Regions from separate parts of the Mesorhizobium sp. BR1-1-3 genome, predicted to be linked through region 1. Evidence: predicted binding sites of a transcription regulator. Region 1 holds the regulator's gene; each other region holds the start of a gene.
The links. The regulator LexA, encoded in region 1, represses DNA repair genes until DNA is damaged. The targets are predictions, from matches to a motif close to TGTTCNNNNTGTGTTCNG.
Positions count from the first base shown of each region.

Region 2: a site for LexA is predicted at 2,759-2,776, ahead of recA (recombinase RecA). Genes of this name have one in related genera too.
Region 3: a site for LexA is predicted at 1,200-1,217, ahead of LB559_RS10870 (2'-5' RNA ligase family protein). Genes of this name have one in related genera too.

Region 1 covers NZ_JAIUIC010000001.1:30,489-35,301, forward strand. The annotation lists gene LB559_RS00135 (AMP-binding protein) at 1-32, shown strand, start outside; gene kynA (tryptophan 2,3-dioxygenase) at 29-865, shown strand; gene kynU (kynureninase) at 943-2,190, shown strand; gene lexA (transcriptional repressor LexA) at 2,601-3,341, shown strand; gene LB559_RS00155 (ComEC/Rec2 family competence protein) at 3,335-4,813, opposite strand, start outside.
Region 2 covers NZ_JAIUIC010000001.1:439,104-443,916, forward strand. The annotation lists gene alaS (alanine--tRNA ligase) at 1-1,311, opposite strand, end outside; gene recA (recombinase RecA) at 1,604-2,701, opposite strand; gene LB559_RS02230 (carbohydrate kinase family protein) at 2,982-3,926, shown strand; gene LB559_RS02235 (pseudouridine-5'-phosphate glycosidase) at 4,001-4,813, shown strand, end outside.
Region 3 covers NZ_JAIUIC010000004.1:154,424-159,236, forward strand. The annotation lists gene LB559_RS10860 (cupin domain-containing protein) at 1-7, shown strand, start outside; gene LB559_RS10865 (ABC transporter ATP-binding protein) at 1-1,082, shown strand, start outside; gene LB559_RS10870 (2'-5' RNA ligase family protein) at 1,260-1,865, shown strand; gene LB559_RS10875 (nuclear transport factor 2 family protein) at 2,002-2,355, shown strand; gene LB559_RS10880 (ArsC family reductase) at 2,529-2,879, shown strand; gene LB559_RS10885 (DUF488 domain-containing protein) at 3,093-3,446, opposite strand; gene LB559_RS10890 (aminopeptidase) at 3,468-4,724, opposite strand; gene LB559_RS10895 (LysR substrate-binding domain-containing protein) at 4,721-4,813, opposite strand, start outside.

The sequences.
Region 1 (4,813 bases):
GCTTCCGGCTGCGCACGGAGAAAGTCAATTGAGCGAGCCCTACGATCCGGCGTCCGAAGGCGCACAGATGTCGTTCAACGAGCGCATGTCGTACAGCGACTATCTGCACCTGGAGAAAGTGCTGGAGGCGCAGACGCCGCTGTCGTCGGCGCATGACGAGATGCTGTTCATCATCCAGCACCAGACCTCGGAACTGTGGATGAAGCTCGCTTTGCACGAGATTGGCGCCGCGATCCGCTCGATCCGCGCCGACCGGCTCGAGCCGAGCTTCAAGATGCTGTCGCGAGTCGCGCGCATCTTCGAGCAGCTGAACAATGCCTGGGATGTGCTGCGGACGATGACGCCCAGCGAATATACCGAGTTTCGCGACGCGCTCGGCCAGTCCTCGGGTTTCCAGTCCTGGCAGTATCGCGCCATCGAGTTCATGGCCGGCAACCGCAACCTGGCCATGCTCGGCCCTCACAAGCATCGGCCTGACCTCAGCGGAAAGCTGGAAGCCATTCTGGCCGAGCCATCGCTCTACGACGAAGCGCTGCTGCTTTTGGCGCGCAACGGATGCGACATCGGTGCCGATGCCAGGCGCACGGACTGGCGTGAGACGCGAACCGAGAATGAAGAGGTCCTGGTCGCCTGGCAGACTATCTACCGCGATCCGCAGCGCTACTGGATGTTCTACGAACTGGCCGAGAAGCTGGTCGACTTCGAGGATTATTTCCGCCGCTGGCGCTTCAACCACGTCACCACGGTGGAGCGCATCATCGGTCTGAAGCGCGGCACCGGCGGCACGTCGGGTGCTTCGTATCTGAAGAAAATGCTCGAGGTCGTGCTGTTTCCGGAGCTGTGGACGGTCCGCACTCGGCTCTGACATCATCGAAATGAGAACAGGCTCACCGAAGGGACGCTCTGTGGCGGAAACCCTTCGCGAACAACCGGGGACTGACCATGAGTGGAATTCCTGATCTCGCCGCAGTCGAAGCGATGGATGCCACGGATCCGCTGCGGGCCATGCGCGACCGTTTCATTCTGCCGGAGGGGGTGATCTATCTCGACGGCAATTCACTGGGGGCAGCATCTCATGCCGTTTTCGGCGAGCTGCAGCAGGCGGCGACGCAGGAATGGGCCCGAGATCTTATCCGAGCCTGGAACACGGCCGGATGGTTCGAGATGCCGATCGAACTCGGCGACCAACTCGGACGCCTGATAGGAGCCGCGGCCGGCCAGACCGTTGTCTGCGACACGACATCGACCAACATCTACAAGGTGCTGCACGCAGCGATGGAGATGCGGCCCGGCCGGTCAGCCATCGTCGCCGAAGGTGACAGTTTTCCCACCGACCTGTACATCGCCGAAGGCGTGGCCTCGACCCGGGATGGCGTCCTGCTGCGCCTCGCGGGCGTCGACGCGCCGACCATCGAAGAGCTGATCGACGAAAACGTCGCGGTGGTGCTGGTCAACCACGTCAATTACAAATCGGGTGAACTGCGCGACATGACGGCGCTGACGCGCAGGGCTCATGCGGCCGGAGCGCTGATCGTCTGGGATCTCTGCCACACCGCCGGCGCCCTGCCCGTCGAGCTCGATCAGGCAAATGCCGATTTCGCTGTCGGCTGCACGTACAAGTACCTCAACGGCGGTCCGGGCGCGCCGGCCTTCATCTATGCCGCACAGCGCCACCACGGCGATATCAGCCAGCCGCTCAGCGGCTGGTGGGGCCATGCGCGGCCCTTTGCCTTCGAACGGGGTTATGTTGCCGGCACCGGCATCCGCCGTTTTCTGTGCGGTACGCAACCGGTCCTGTCGATGCGGGCGCTCAAAGGCGCGCTTGCCATCTGGAGCGACGTCGACATGGCGGCATTGCGAAAGAAGAGCGTCGCGCAGACAGAACTGTTCATCCAGCTCGTCGAAGCCAAGTGCGGCGCCTACGGTCTCGCGCTGGAGACTACCCGCGACGCGACCAGGCGCGGCAGCCAGGTGTCGTTCCTTCACGACCATGGCTATCAAATCATGCGGGCGCTGATCGAGCGCGGGGTGATCGGTGACTTCCGCGCACCGTCGACCATCCGTTTCGGCTTCACGCCGCTCTATGTCAGCTACAAGGATGTGTGGCTGGCGGTTGAGGTTCTGGAAGACATTCTGCGCACGGGTGCATGGAAGGACCAGCGTTTCGCCGTCAAGGAAGCCGTTACCTGACGCACCGATCCCGGCGATCCGCCGTCGCTGCCCTCACTGCCTGGCAAATAACGGAGAGCTGAATTTCCAGCCAAAATGCCCAACTGACGTTGGCGTTTTGGCTCCGTTTCGTTCACGGCCAACGAACGTCCCGAAGGTTGCAATCGCCCCTTGTCGAGGTCGATCGACAGATAATGCCAAGCTTTGGTAGGGGATAAGCCACAGGTCATTAACCATAACAATTTCAATGTGAGCAGGCGCATTGCCGAAGGTGGCGCCCGTCGATCGTAACCCGCTGGCAAGCGCCAAATAATTTCAGTAGCCTTAACAAATTCATTAAACTTTAAACGGTTGCAGAACACAACTGGAACAGATAGTGTTTGTTCTGGGTTTGTTTTTCGATTCTGGTTTCAGGGAACCTGGGGGCCGCCATGCTGACACGCAAGCAACATGAACTGCTGATGTTCATCCACGAACGCCTGAAGGAGAGCGGCATTCCGCCATCCTTCGACGAGATGAAGGAGGCGCTCGACCTTGCCTCCAAATCCGGGATTCATCGGCTGATCACGGCCCTTGAGGAGCGCGGCTTTATCCGCCGGCTGCCCAATCGGGCCCGCGCGCTGGAAGTGCTGCGGCTGCCGGACTCCATCGCGCCAGGCCTCAATGCGGCAAAGAAGTTTTCGCCAAGCGTCATCCAGGGCAGTCTTGGTCAGGGTGGTGCTCTTGGCCGGCAGATCAAGCCGGCGCCTTCGCGGATGCCTTCGCCCGGCAATGACGACGATGCGGTCTCTGCCGTTTCGATCCCGGTCATGGGTCGCATCGCCGCCGGCGTGCCGATCGATGCCATCCAACATCAGACGCATTCGATTTCGGTGCCGCCGGACATGATCATGGGCGGCGCGCACTATGCGCTGGAGGTCAAGGGCGATTCGATGATCGAGGCCGGCATCTTCGACGGCGACACCGTCATCATCCGCAACGCCGACACGGCCAGCCCCGGCGAGATCATCGTGGCGCTGGTCGATGAAGAGGAAGCGACGCTGAAGCGGTTCCGCCGCAAGGGCGCCTCGATTGCCCTCGAAGCCGCCAATCCAGCCTACGAGACACGGATTTTCGGGCCCGATAGGGTCAAGGTGCAAGGCAAGCTCGTCGGCCTGATCCGTCGCTACTGAGACGGCTGTGGGTTGACCACTGGCTTCTCGGGTTTCTTGAAGGGTGCCAGCCCCCTCGCCTCGCGAGAGTATTTGCGTTGCGTGTGCCAGGGCCGATATGGGCTGTCCACCGCGAAGCTGATCGTCGCCGGCGTGGTCGCCGATTGGCGATCGAAGAAGACCGCGGCACTGCCTTTGCGAGCCAGTTGCCGCTTGGTGATGACGAGAACCAGCGGGTTATGACAGGCGTCATAGGCGGTGGCGTCGTTGACGACGATCAGCTCGGCGAAGCCGCAGGCTTTCCAGGTGTCCTTGCGGTCCTCGACATAGGCAATGATCGCACCGGACATGTGCCTGGCCACGCAAACGCCTGAGGAGCAATAGAACGGCGATCCCGGCGGTAGCTCAACGGCATCCGCGACGTCGAATTGCCCATCGCTGTTGTCGAACACTTCCGGAACGACAATGGTTTCCGATGTCAGCGCGCGTTTCCAGTTGTCGACGGTGAATCCGTTCGGCCGTTGCCGGCTAACGGCAAGCTCACCGCCACCGATCGGCAACGCCACCAGCCGGGCGTCTTCCGAGATCAGCACATCGGGCGTGCGCGTATCCGAGACGGTCAGCAAGCCTGCCAACGCGAATGGCAGAGCCGCGAGCCGCAGCCATGTCGTCGCCATCGTCGCGATGACCAGGGCAATGGCCACCAGCAGGACCGACTGCTGCGAAATCAGCCCGACCCCATCGACAGGCGAACGCTCGGAGATCCAGCCTGATATGGCGATCATCATCGTCAGGCCCTTGCCCATCAGGTAGAGAGCTGGCCAATCCAATCCGAAAGGCATCAGCAGCGCGCTGGCGACGGCCAGGAACATGACGACGGTGACGATCGGCATAACCGCGAGATTGGCGAACAGGCTGAGCGGCGACACACGCTGAAAATGCCAGATGGCAAACAGCGTCGTGGCGCTGCCGGCGATGATCGAGGTCATGGCCAGACCGATTGCCGCCAGCAGGAATTTTCGTGTCAGGAACCCGGGCAAGGATCGCTTCGGCGGCGGCGTTCTTGCTTTTCCCGCGCGGTGATCCGCCCAGCCGGCATAGGCGCCGACCAGAGCCGCGGTCGCGGCGAACGACATCTGAAAACTCGGGCCGACCACCTCATGCGGCGACACCACGATGACGGCGATCGCCGAGATCGCCAGATTGCGCATGGTGAGTGCTGCTCGATCGAACAGAACTGCAATCAGCATCACTGCCAGCATGATGAAGCTGCGTTCGGCGGCGACGACGATACCTGAGATGACGAGGTAGGCTGCGATCGAGAACAGTGCGGCGGCAGCGGCATACTTCTTGACCGGGCGACGCGCGGAAAAATCGGGAAACAAGGCGAAGGCGCCGCGCAGCAACCCCATGATGGTGCCGGCGACCAGAGCCATATGCAGTCCCGAAATGGAGATGATGTGGTAGATGCCGGTACGTCGCATCGCCTCATT
Region 2 (4,813 bases), 410 kb from region 1:
GCCGGACCCGGCCCAATGCTTGCGCGCCTCGGCCTTCTGCTGCTCCATCGCGTTGGTGAAGCCGGCAAGATCGACCGAGATGCTGCGCTGGCGCAGTGCGTCCTGCGTCAGGTCGAGCGGGAAGCCATAGGTGTCGTAGAGCTTGAAGGCCGTCTCGCCATCCAGCATGTCGCCGGCATGCAGCGTTTCGGTCGCCTCGGAAAGCAGGCCGAGGCCGCGCACCAGCGTCTTGCGAAACCTGGTCTCCTCGAGCTTCAGCGTCTCGGTGATCAATTGTTCGCCGCGCAGCAGTTCCGGATAGGCCTGGCCCATTTCGCGCACCAGCGCCGGCACCAGCTTCCACATCAGCGGTTCGTTGGCACCGAGCAGCTGTGCATGGCGCATGGCGCGGCGCATGATGCGGCGCAGGACGTAGCCCCTGCCTTCGTTCGAGGGCAGCACGCCATCGGCGACCAGGAAGGAGGACGAGCGCAGATGATCGGCAATGACCCGGTAGGAGGCGACCGTCTCCTTGTCGGGACCATGCCCGATCGCGGACGAGGCCGCGTCGATCAGGTGACGGAACAGATCGGTCTCGAAGACGCTTTCCACCCCTTGCAGGATGGACGCCATGCGCTCCAGGCCCATGCCGGTGTCGATCGAGGGGCGCGGCAGGTCGATGCGCTCCTCCTTCGTCACCTGTTCATACTGCATGAATACCAGGTTCCAGAATTCCAGGAAACGGTCGCCATCTTCCTCCGGGCTGCCGGGAGGGCCGCCCCAGATGTGCTCGCCGCGGTCGATGAAGATCTCCGAGCACGGCCCGCAGGGTCCGGTGTCGCCCATCGCCCAGAAATTGTCCGAGGTCGCGATGCGAATGATGCGGTCGTCGGAAAAACCGGCGATCTTCTTCCAGAAGCCGGCCGCCTCGTCATCCGTGTGATAGACGGTGACCAGCAGCTTGTCCTTGCTCAGCCCGAATTCCCTGGTGATCAGGTTCCAGGCAAGCTCGATGGCGCGCTCCTTGAAATAGTCGCCGAAGGAGAAGTTGCCGAGCATCTCGAAGAAGGTCAGATGACGCGCGGTGTAGCCGACATTGTCGAGATCGTTGTGCTTGCCGCCGGCGCGAACGCTCTTCTGGGCGGTCGAGGCGCGCGAATAGGGCCGCTTCTCCAGGCCGGTGAAGACGTTCTTGAACTGTACCATGCCGGCGTTGGTGAACATCAGCGTCGGGTCGTTGCGCGGCACCAGCGGACTCGACGCGACGATCTCGTGCCCCTCCTTGCGGAAGTAGTCGAGAAATGTCGACCGGATTTCGTTCACGCCACTCATGAATGCTGCCTTTTCGGAAGGGCCGCCGGCAAACCGGCGGAAATGGGCTCTGCGTTTTAGAAGATTAGGACTTGGCCTTTTAGCCGCCGCGCTTCACCCTGTCCAGAAACACGGAATTGGTCCAATCCACGGCCTTTGCCGGCCGTTCGAACCGGCCTGTTTTCGCCGCCGAAACGCAAAACCGCCGGCACTGGGCCGGCGGTTTCAAAACGCATTAACGCGGAACTCGATTACTTAAGCCCGAGATAATAGAATGCGATTATGGCCGAACTCCGGCCGACCTCGCGAGTTGTCACATCGCGCCGGATTCCTCCTCGAACCCGTCGTCGCCACCTTCGGAGCCGCCATTCTCAAGGAACTTTTCGGCGATCAGCCCGGCATTCTGTCGGAGCGCCAGCTCGATCTCGCGTGCGGTGTCGGGATTGTCGCGCAGGAACAGTTTGGCATTCTCGCGGCCTTGGCCGAGACGCTGCGAATTGTAGGAGAACCAGGCGCCCGACTTCTCGACCACGCCGGCCTTGACGCCGAGATCGACCAGTTCGCCGGTCTTGGACACGCCTTCACCATACATGATGTCGAACTCGACCACCTTGAAGGGCGGCGCCAGCTTGTTCTTGACCACCTTGACGCGGGTCTGGTTGCCGACGACTTCGTCGCGGTCCTTGACCGAGCCGATGCGGCGGATGTCGAGGCGCACCGATGCGTAGAATTTCAGTGCGTTGCCGCCGGTCGTCGTCTCGGGCGAACCGAACATGACGCCGATCTTCATGCGAATCTGGTTGATGAAGATGACCATGGTGTTGGAGCGCGAGATCGAGGCGGTCAGCTTGCGCAGCGCCTGGCTCATCAGGCGGGCCTGCAGGCCGGGCAGCGAATCGCCCATCTCGCCTTCGATTTCGGCGCGTGGCGTCAGCGCCGCGACCGAATCGACCACCAGCACGTCGATGGCGCCGGAGCGCACCAGCGTGTCGCAGATTTCCAGCGCCTGCTCACCGGTGTCGGGCTGCGAAATCAGCAAGTTTTCGAGATCGACGCCAAGCTTGCGGGCATAGACCGGGTCAAGCGCGTGCTCGGCATCGACGAAAGCGCAGATGCCGCCCTTCTTCTGGGCTTCGGCCACGGTGTGCAGGGCCAGCGTCGTCTTGCCCGAGCTTTCCGGCCCGTAGATCTCGATGATGCGGCCGCGCGGCAGGCCACCGACGCCAAGCGCGATGTCGAGGCCAAGCGAGCCGGTCGGCACCGTTTCGATCTCGACGACCTGCTCGTTGGCGCCGAGCCGCATGATCGAGCCCTTGCCGAAAGCCCGCTCGATCTGCGACAGCGCCGCATCCAGAGCCTTTGATTTGTCCACTGCCTTGTCCTCTACCAGCCGCAAAGAATTCTGAGCCATGATACATCACCCCTTGGTCGTCAATGAAGGCCGGACAATCCGTAATCCCTGCCTATTTGTACCTTTTTTGTTCTCATTTGGCAAGAGGGACCAAATAACTGAAAAACAAGCAATATCCGGATTTGTTCTTTTTTTGTCCAAGGATTCGATCAGGAATGCACCGCACGTTGGGCCAGACGGCTCGGTTGTTTCGACCTGCCGAATCGCCGCCTTGCATGCGAAGCTCGGTCGCACAGCCTAGCGCTTGTGCGGCTGGAATAACAAAGGTCATATCGCCGGCATGCTGAAATCCGCGAAAATACTGGCCGTAGGCGGCGCCCATATCGACCGGCGCGGCCAGGTGTCCGGCGCCTACGTGCCCGCCGCCTCCAATCCGGGCACGATGCGCGAGGATGTCGGCGGCGGCGTCTTCAACGCCTTGCGCAGTGCCGTGCGGCGCGGCGTCTCCGCGTCGCTGATGTCGGTTCGCGGCGGCGATCCCGCTGCCGACACCGTTTCGCGAGCCATCGCCGAGGCAGGCATTGCCGACCTGTCGGCGGTCTTCCTCGACCGCACGACGCCGAGCTACACGGCGCTGATCGACAGCGAAGGCGAACTGATCGTCGGCTTTGCCGACATGGCGCTCTACGACCTGGCGTTTCCCAAGCAGATCAGGCGCTCCAAGGTGCGGGAGGTGATCGCTGCCGCAGATGCCGTCTTCTGCGACGCCAACCTGCCGACGACGGCGCTGGAGCGGCTGGTCGCGCTCGCCGCGGGCAAGCCGGTTTTCGCGATTGCCATTTCGCCGGCCAAGGTGGTGCGGTTGCTACCGGTGCTGAAGGAGCTTTCGCTGGTCTTCATGAACCGGCGCGAGGCCATGGCGCTGGCCGGCGTCGCCGCGAATGCCACGAAGCGCGAGGTCGTCGACGGGTTGCGATGCAGCGGCCTCGTCAGCGGCGTGGTGACGGCAGGCGGCGGGCCCATGCTGGGCTTCGATGAAGCCGGCGCCTTCTCTATCCTGCCGCCGCCACCAAGAAAGGTCGCCGACGTCACCGGCGCCGGCGATGCGCTGGCGGGCGCAACGGTCGCTGCCTTGCTGCGCGGACTGCCGCTGCGGGCAGCTCTGCGCGAAGGCATTGCCGGGGCGACGCTTGCCATCGAAAGCGCCGCCGCCGTTCCGGAGTTCACCGCGGCGAGCTTCGCGGAAGCGTTGGCTCTTGTGCCGGATGCCAGGGAAGTGGCATGAGACCGGCGAATTCATAGTGCCGCGATGTTGCCGAGCGTCCGACGGACGCGCCGCATTCCGGATAGGAGACCTTGATGACCCCTGAGACCGCCCGCCCCTTCATCGACATCCACGCGCCGGTGGCGCAGGCCCTGGCCGACGGCCGGCCGGTGGTGGCGCTGGAAAGCACCATCATCACCCATGGCATGCCCTACCCCGACAATGGCGCCATGGCGGCTGATGTCGAAAAGATCATCAGCGATGGCGGCGCCGTGCCGGCGACGATCGCCGTGGTTGGCGGCCGCATCAAGATCGGGCTTTCGGACGGCGAGCGCGAATCGCTGGCGATGACGGGCGACGCCATGAAACTGTCGCGCGCCGATCTCGGTTTTGCCGTGGCGCAAGGGCGCACCGGCGGCACCACGGTCGCCGCCACGATGATCGCGGCGCATATGGTCGGCATAAAAGTGTTCGCCACCGGCGGTATCGGCGGCGTGCACAAGGGCGCCGAAAAGAGCTTTGACATTTCCGCCGATCTCGACGAGCTGGCGCGCACCCCGGTGATTGTCGTCTCGGCCGGCGCCAAGGCCATCCTCGACATCGAAAAGACGCTGGAAGTGCTGGAGACGCGCGGCGTGCCGGTGATCGGCCATGGCTGCGAGACGATGCCGGCCTTCTGGTCCAGGCAATCGCCGTTCCGCGCGCCGCTGACCTTGCACGAGCCGGAAGAGATCGCGCATTTCTACCAGACGCGGGCGGCACTAGGGCTCGCCGGCGGCATGCTGATTGCCAATCCTGTGCCGGAAAACCAGGAAATCCCGGCTGAAGAGATGACGGGCTATATCGAGGCCGCGCAGAAGGCCGCCGAAGCGCTCAACGTGACCGGCAAGGCGGTGACGCCGTTCCTG
Region 3 (4,813 bases), on a different contig from region 1:
CGCCTGATCCACTCGTCCGGCTGCAGGCGGTCTCGAAGATTTTTGCTGGCGGCATCGTCGGGCTCGACGCCGTCGATCTCGACATTATCAGCGGCGAGTTCATCACGCTGCTCGGGCCGTCGGGTTGCGGCAAGACCACCAGCCTGCGCGTCATCGCCGGTTTCGAAAGCCCGTCGAGCGGCAAGGTGTTGCTCGATGATCGCGATATCACGGCCCTTCGGCCGTTCGACCGGCCGGTCAACACCGTGTTCCAGGACTATGCACTGTTCCCGCACATGAATGTTGCAGAAAATGTCGGCTTCGGTCTGTCGCTGCGCAAACTGTCTGGAGCCGAACAGGCTAAGCGCACCGGCGAGGCCCTCGACATGGTCGGTCTCGCCGACAAGCTTGGCGCCCGCGTCTCCGAACTGTCTGGCGGCCAGCGCCAACGCGTCGCGCTCGCGCGTGCCATCGTCTGCGAGCCGCGCGTGCTGCTGCTCGACGAGCCGCTGTCGGCGCTCGACGCGCATCTGCGCGAACAGATGCAGGTTGAGCTGAAGCGGCTGCAGTCGCGGCTTGGCACCACCTTCGTCATGGTCACCCACGACCAGACCGAAGCGCTGTCGATTTCCGACCGCATCGTCGTCATGAACAAGGGCCGCATCGAGCAGATCGCACCGCCGGCCACACTTTATGACCGGCCTGCCACGAAGTTTGTGGCGAGCTTCATCGGCACCATGAATCTCCTGCAATCACGGTTTGTCGGCCGCGATGGCGATCGCTTGCGTTTCACCGCCGGCACCCTGCCGCTGGAGGCTATTTCTGAAACCGGCGAGGCACCTGCCGAGGGCGCTACCCGCACCATCGGCGTGCGCCCGGAGGATTTGCTGGCGATGACCGAGGCCGCGCCCGGCACCGCACCGGCGCGCGTCAACAGCGTCGTCTTTCACGGCCGCACGCTGCGCCTGCATGCCGAACTCGGGCAGGGCGCACCTGTCGTCATCGACGCGCCGCGCCAGGCCGAGGGTTTTCGCTTCCAGGTCGGCGACGTGGCGCATATCAGCCTGCGCCGTGGCGCCAACTGCCCAGTGCTGCCAGGTTAGTTCATCGAACGCTAAAAACCGGGGCCAACTGGGCGATCCACGATTTCCTCGAGGTCGAGGGTATCATCGGCTGCTGGGCGTGAGCTCGAATAGATTCCAGGCTTGACTCAAGGAGAGTGTTCCTGTTTTGTTCCGGAATGGAGCAAAACAGGAGCGTTCTTTGCCGGGCGTGTGCGTATGTATCTGCAAGGCGAATTCGACTATGGACTTCCAGAGCCGCCATGGCGGCCTAAACGGCCCGAGCGCGTGTTCTTCGGTTTGTTTTTGCATTCTAAGGACCATTCGCGCTTTGCCGATTGTCAAAATCGGCTATGCGGCCAATGCGGGGTAACCGGCGACCAACTGCTACCGGAGCGTTTTCACGTCAGCCTGCAGCATGTCGGTGATTACAAAAGGCTACGGTCCAAAATTCTTTTTGCGGCCGCCCGATCGGGACGGCGCATTGCGATGGCCCCGTTCGAGGTTACCTTTCGCTATGCCAGTAGCTTTCCCGGCCGACCGGCGACTAGGGGCAAGCCAGCCAAACACCCTTTCGTGCTTCTCGCCGATGACGGACCGGTTTGTGAGTTGAGCAGGAAGCTCGGCGTCGAAATGCTGCGCGAAGGCCTCAAGGCGTCAGATGGTTTCGTTCCGCATCTGACGCTTGCATATGACCGAAAACTTGTCCCCAAACAGCCTATGGGCCCAATCAGCTTTGTTGCACGAGAGTTCGTCCTTGTGCACAGCTTGCGCGGACTGAAGAAGTACGTTTTCCCGGAATGTTGGCCGCTGAGCGCGATGTGATGTGCTCACATCGTCGTCACATACTCCGAGCGATATCCATCATCCTGACATGGCTTGTCAGCTACCCCGTGGTCCGACGATGGCAGGCCAGCGAGTCGTTGCCTATTTGCAGTGCGTCTGAACAGGAGGAACGCAAATGACCATCGCGGAAATTGCCAAGGATTTTACCGAGCTGCTCAAGCAGGGCGAGAACGAAGCTGCCGCCGAGAAGTACAATTCCGACGATATCGTGAGCTACGAAGCCATGGAGGGGCCGATGGCCATCTCCCGTGGCAAGGAGGCTCTCAGGCAGAAGGGCCAGTGGTGGCAGGAGAACAATGAAGTCCATGGCGGCTCTGTCGAAGGCCCCTATGTCAATGGCGACCAATTCGCGGTGCGCTTCAAGTTCGACATAACGCCCAAGGCTACCGGCGAGCGTGTCACCATGGATGAAGTCGGCCTCTACACGGTGAAAAACGGCAAGATTGCCGAAGAGCGCTTCTATTATTGAGGCCGGCCCCCCGGCTTCCGGCTCACATCGCTGCTGCATGATCTGGAGGTTAGACGGCCAGGACATTGTCCTGGCCGTCATGTGGAACGGAGATATGGCAACGGCTCTGGCAAAGCGGAAAGGGTGGTTTAGTCTGTGGAACGGATTCGACAGTCAGCCAAGGAAGCACGCTTTTGACGATCACCATGTACGGCATCACCACTTGCGACACGGTCAGGAAGGCGCGCGTCTGGCTGGAAGGCCATGACGTAGCCTACCGGTTTCACGATTTCAGGGCCGAGGGACTGGACGCGAAGCGGCTGGATGGTTGGGCGGGCAAGGTCGGCTGGGAAAAGCTGCTCAACAAGGCGAGCACGACGTTCCGCGAGCTGCCGGACAAGGAAAAGCAGGGTCTCGACGAGAAGAGCGCCAAGGCGCTGATGCTGGCCAAGCCGACCATGATCAAGCGGCCGGTTCTGGAGGTAGGCGACCGGGTTATGGTCGGGTTCAAGGCTGATGTCTATGAGGCGGCGGTGGGGGAGTAGAGCTGCCTCTCGGTCCACGGTGTTCCGTGGCGCCCCCCTCTGTCCTGCCGGACATCTCCCCCTAAAGTGGGGAGATTGGCAGCTTCGCCGCTCCGCCATTCCTGTCACGTTCGGGATTTGCGAAGAAGATGATGACAGCGGATCTCCCCACCTGAGGGGGAGATGGCCGGCAGGCCAGAGGGGGGGCGCTGTCCCGCCGACCGCCATAAAATCTCAGCGTCCGCGCAGATACCCCGCCAGCGCCACCGCATTGTTGTGCGCCTCGTCATGCGCGCCGTAGAGCAGCGTCACCTTGCCGTTACCCAGCAGGCCTCGCAACTGCGTCACCGCCGCGCCATTCCCATCCAGCTCAGCGCCATACCGCTCCTGAAACTCCGCCCAGCGCACCGCCTCGTGTCCGAACCATTTGCGCAACTCGTCGCTCGGCGCGATGTCCTTCAACCACAGCGTCAGCGCGGCGTCTTGCTTGCTGACGCCGCGCGGCCAGATGCGGTCGACCAGAACCCGCTGCCCGTCATCGGGAGCAGGTGGCTCGTAGATACGCTTGACCGCGATCTTGAAGGCCATCACACCTCCTGGCTGGAACCCTCAGGCCCACTCGCCCTTGCGCATGACAGGCACGCGGGCGCCGTCCTTGTGGACGCCATCGATGTCGATCTTGTCCGAGCCGATCATCCAGTCGATGTGGATGAAGCTCTTGTTGCCGCCGCGCGCCGCGATCTCGTCCTGGCTGAGCGAGGCGCCGTCGACGAAGCACTTCGAATAGCATTGGCCGAGCGCGATGTGGCAGGCGGCGTTCTCGTCGAACAGCGTGTTGAAGAACAACAGGCCGCTGGCCGATATCGGCGAGGAATGCGGCACCAGCGCCACCTCGCCGAGACGGCGCGCGCCCTCGTCTGTATCGAGCACCTTCTTCAGCACGTCCTCGCCCTTCGATGCCTTGGCCTCGACGATCCGGCCTTCTTCGAAACGCACCGAAATGTCGTCGATCAGCGTGCCCTGGTAGGACAGCGGCTTGGTCGAGGAGACATGGCCTTCGACTCGCCTCGCATGCGGCGTGGTGAAGACCTCCTCGGTCGGGATGTTGGGGTTGCAGGTGATGCCGTTCTTGGCGGTCGAGGCGCCGCCCATCCATTCATGGCCGTCCGCCAGTCCAACCGTCAGGTCGGTGCCCGGTCCGGTGAAGTGCAGCGCATGGAAATTATGGCCGTTGAGCCATTCGGTGCGGCTGCGCAGCGCCGCGTTGTGCGCCCTCCAGTTGCCGATCGGATCCTCCACATCGACCCGCGACGCGGCGAAGATGGCATCGGCGAGTTTCACGACCGCAACATCGTCGGCATCGCCGGGGAAGACCTGTTTGGCCCAGGCGAGGTCCGGATAGGCGACGATGTTCCAATTGATGTCGAAGCCGGTGATCTTTTCCAACGCCGGCTGATAAGCCATCGAATTGGCCTTGTTGGCGCGCGCCACTTTCGCCGGATCCTGTGCGGAGAGCAGCGACGGATCCTCGCCGCGCACCGCAAGCCTGGCCGCATTGTTGGAGAAGGCCTTCGCCATGCCTTCATAGAGCCAGCCGGCGGCGCGGTCGAAACCGGCATCGGCGCCGAAGCGGTAGCGCGCCAGCGTCATCTCGTCATCGTTGAAGATCGGCGTCACCAGGCCGGCGCCGGCCTTGTAGGCATGCTCGACGATCCGCCTGGTTAGCGGCAGTGCCGCGATCGATGACGTCAGCACCAGATCCTGCCCTGGCTGCAATTGCAGCCCGACCTTGATGGCGACTTCCGCCAGCCTGTCGAGCTTCACCGGGTCGATTGATGCGGAAACGCCGCGCGAATGTGTGGTCATGATCCTGCCTGTCGTAGTTTGATGTCCGACCTACCATAGAGCGGCGGCGCGGCGCTTTCCACCGCGATCGCGCCGGCGGGTTTTGGGTT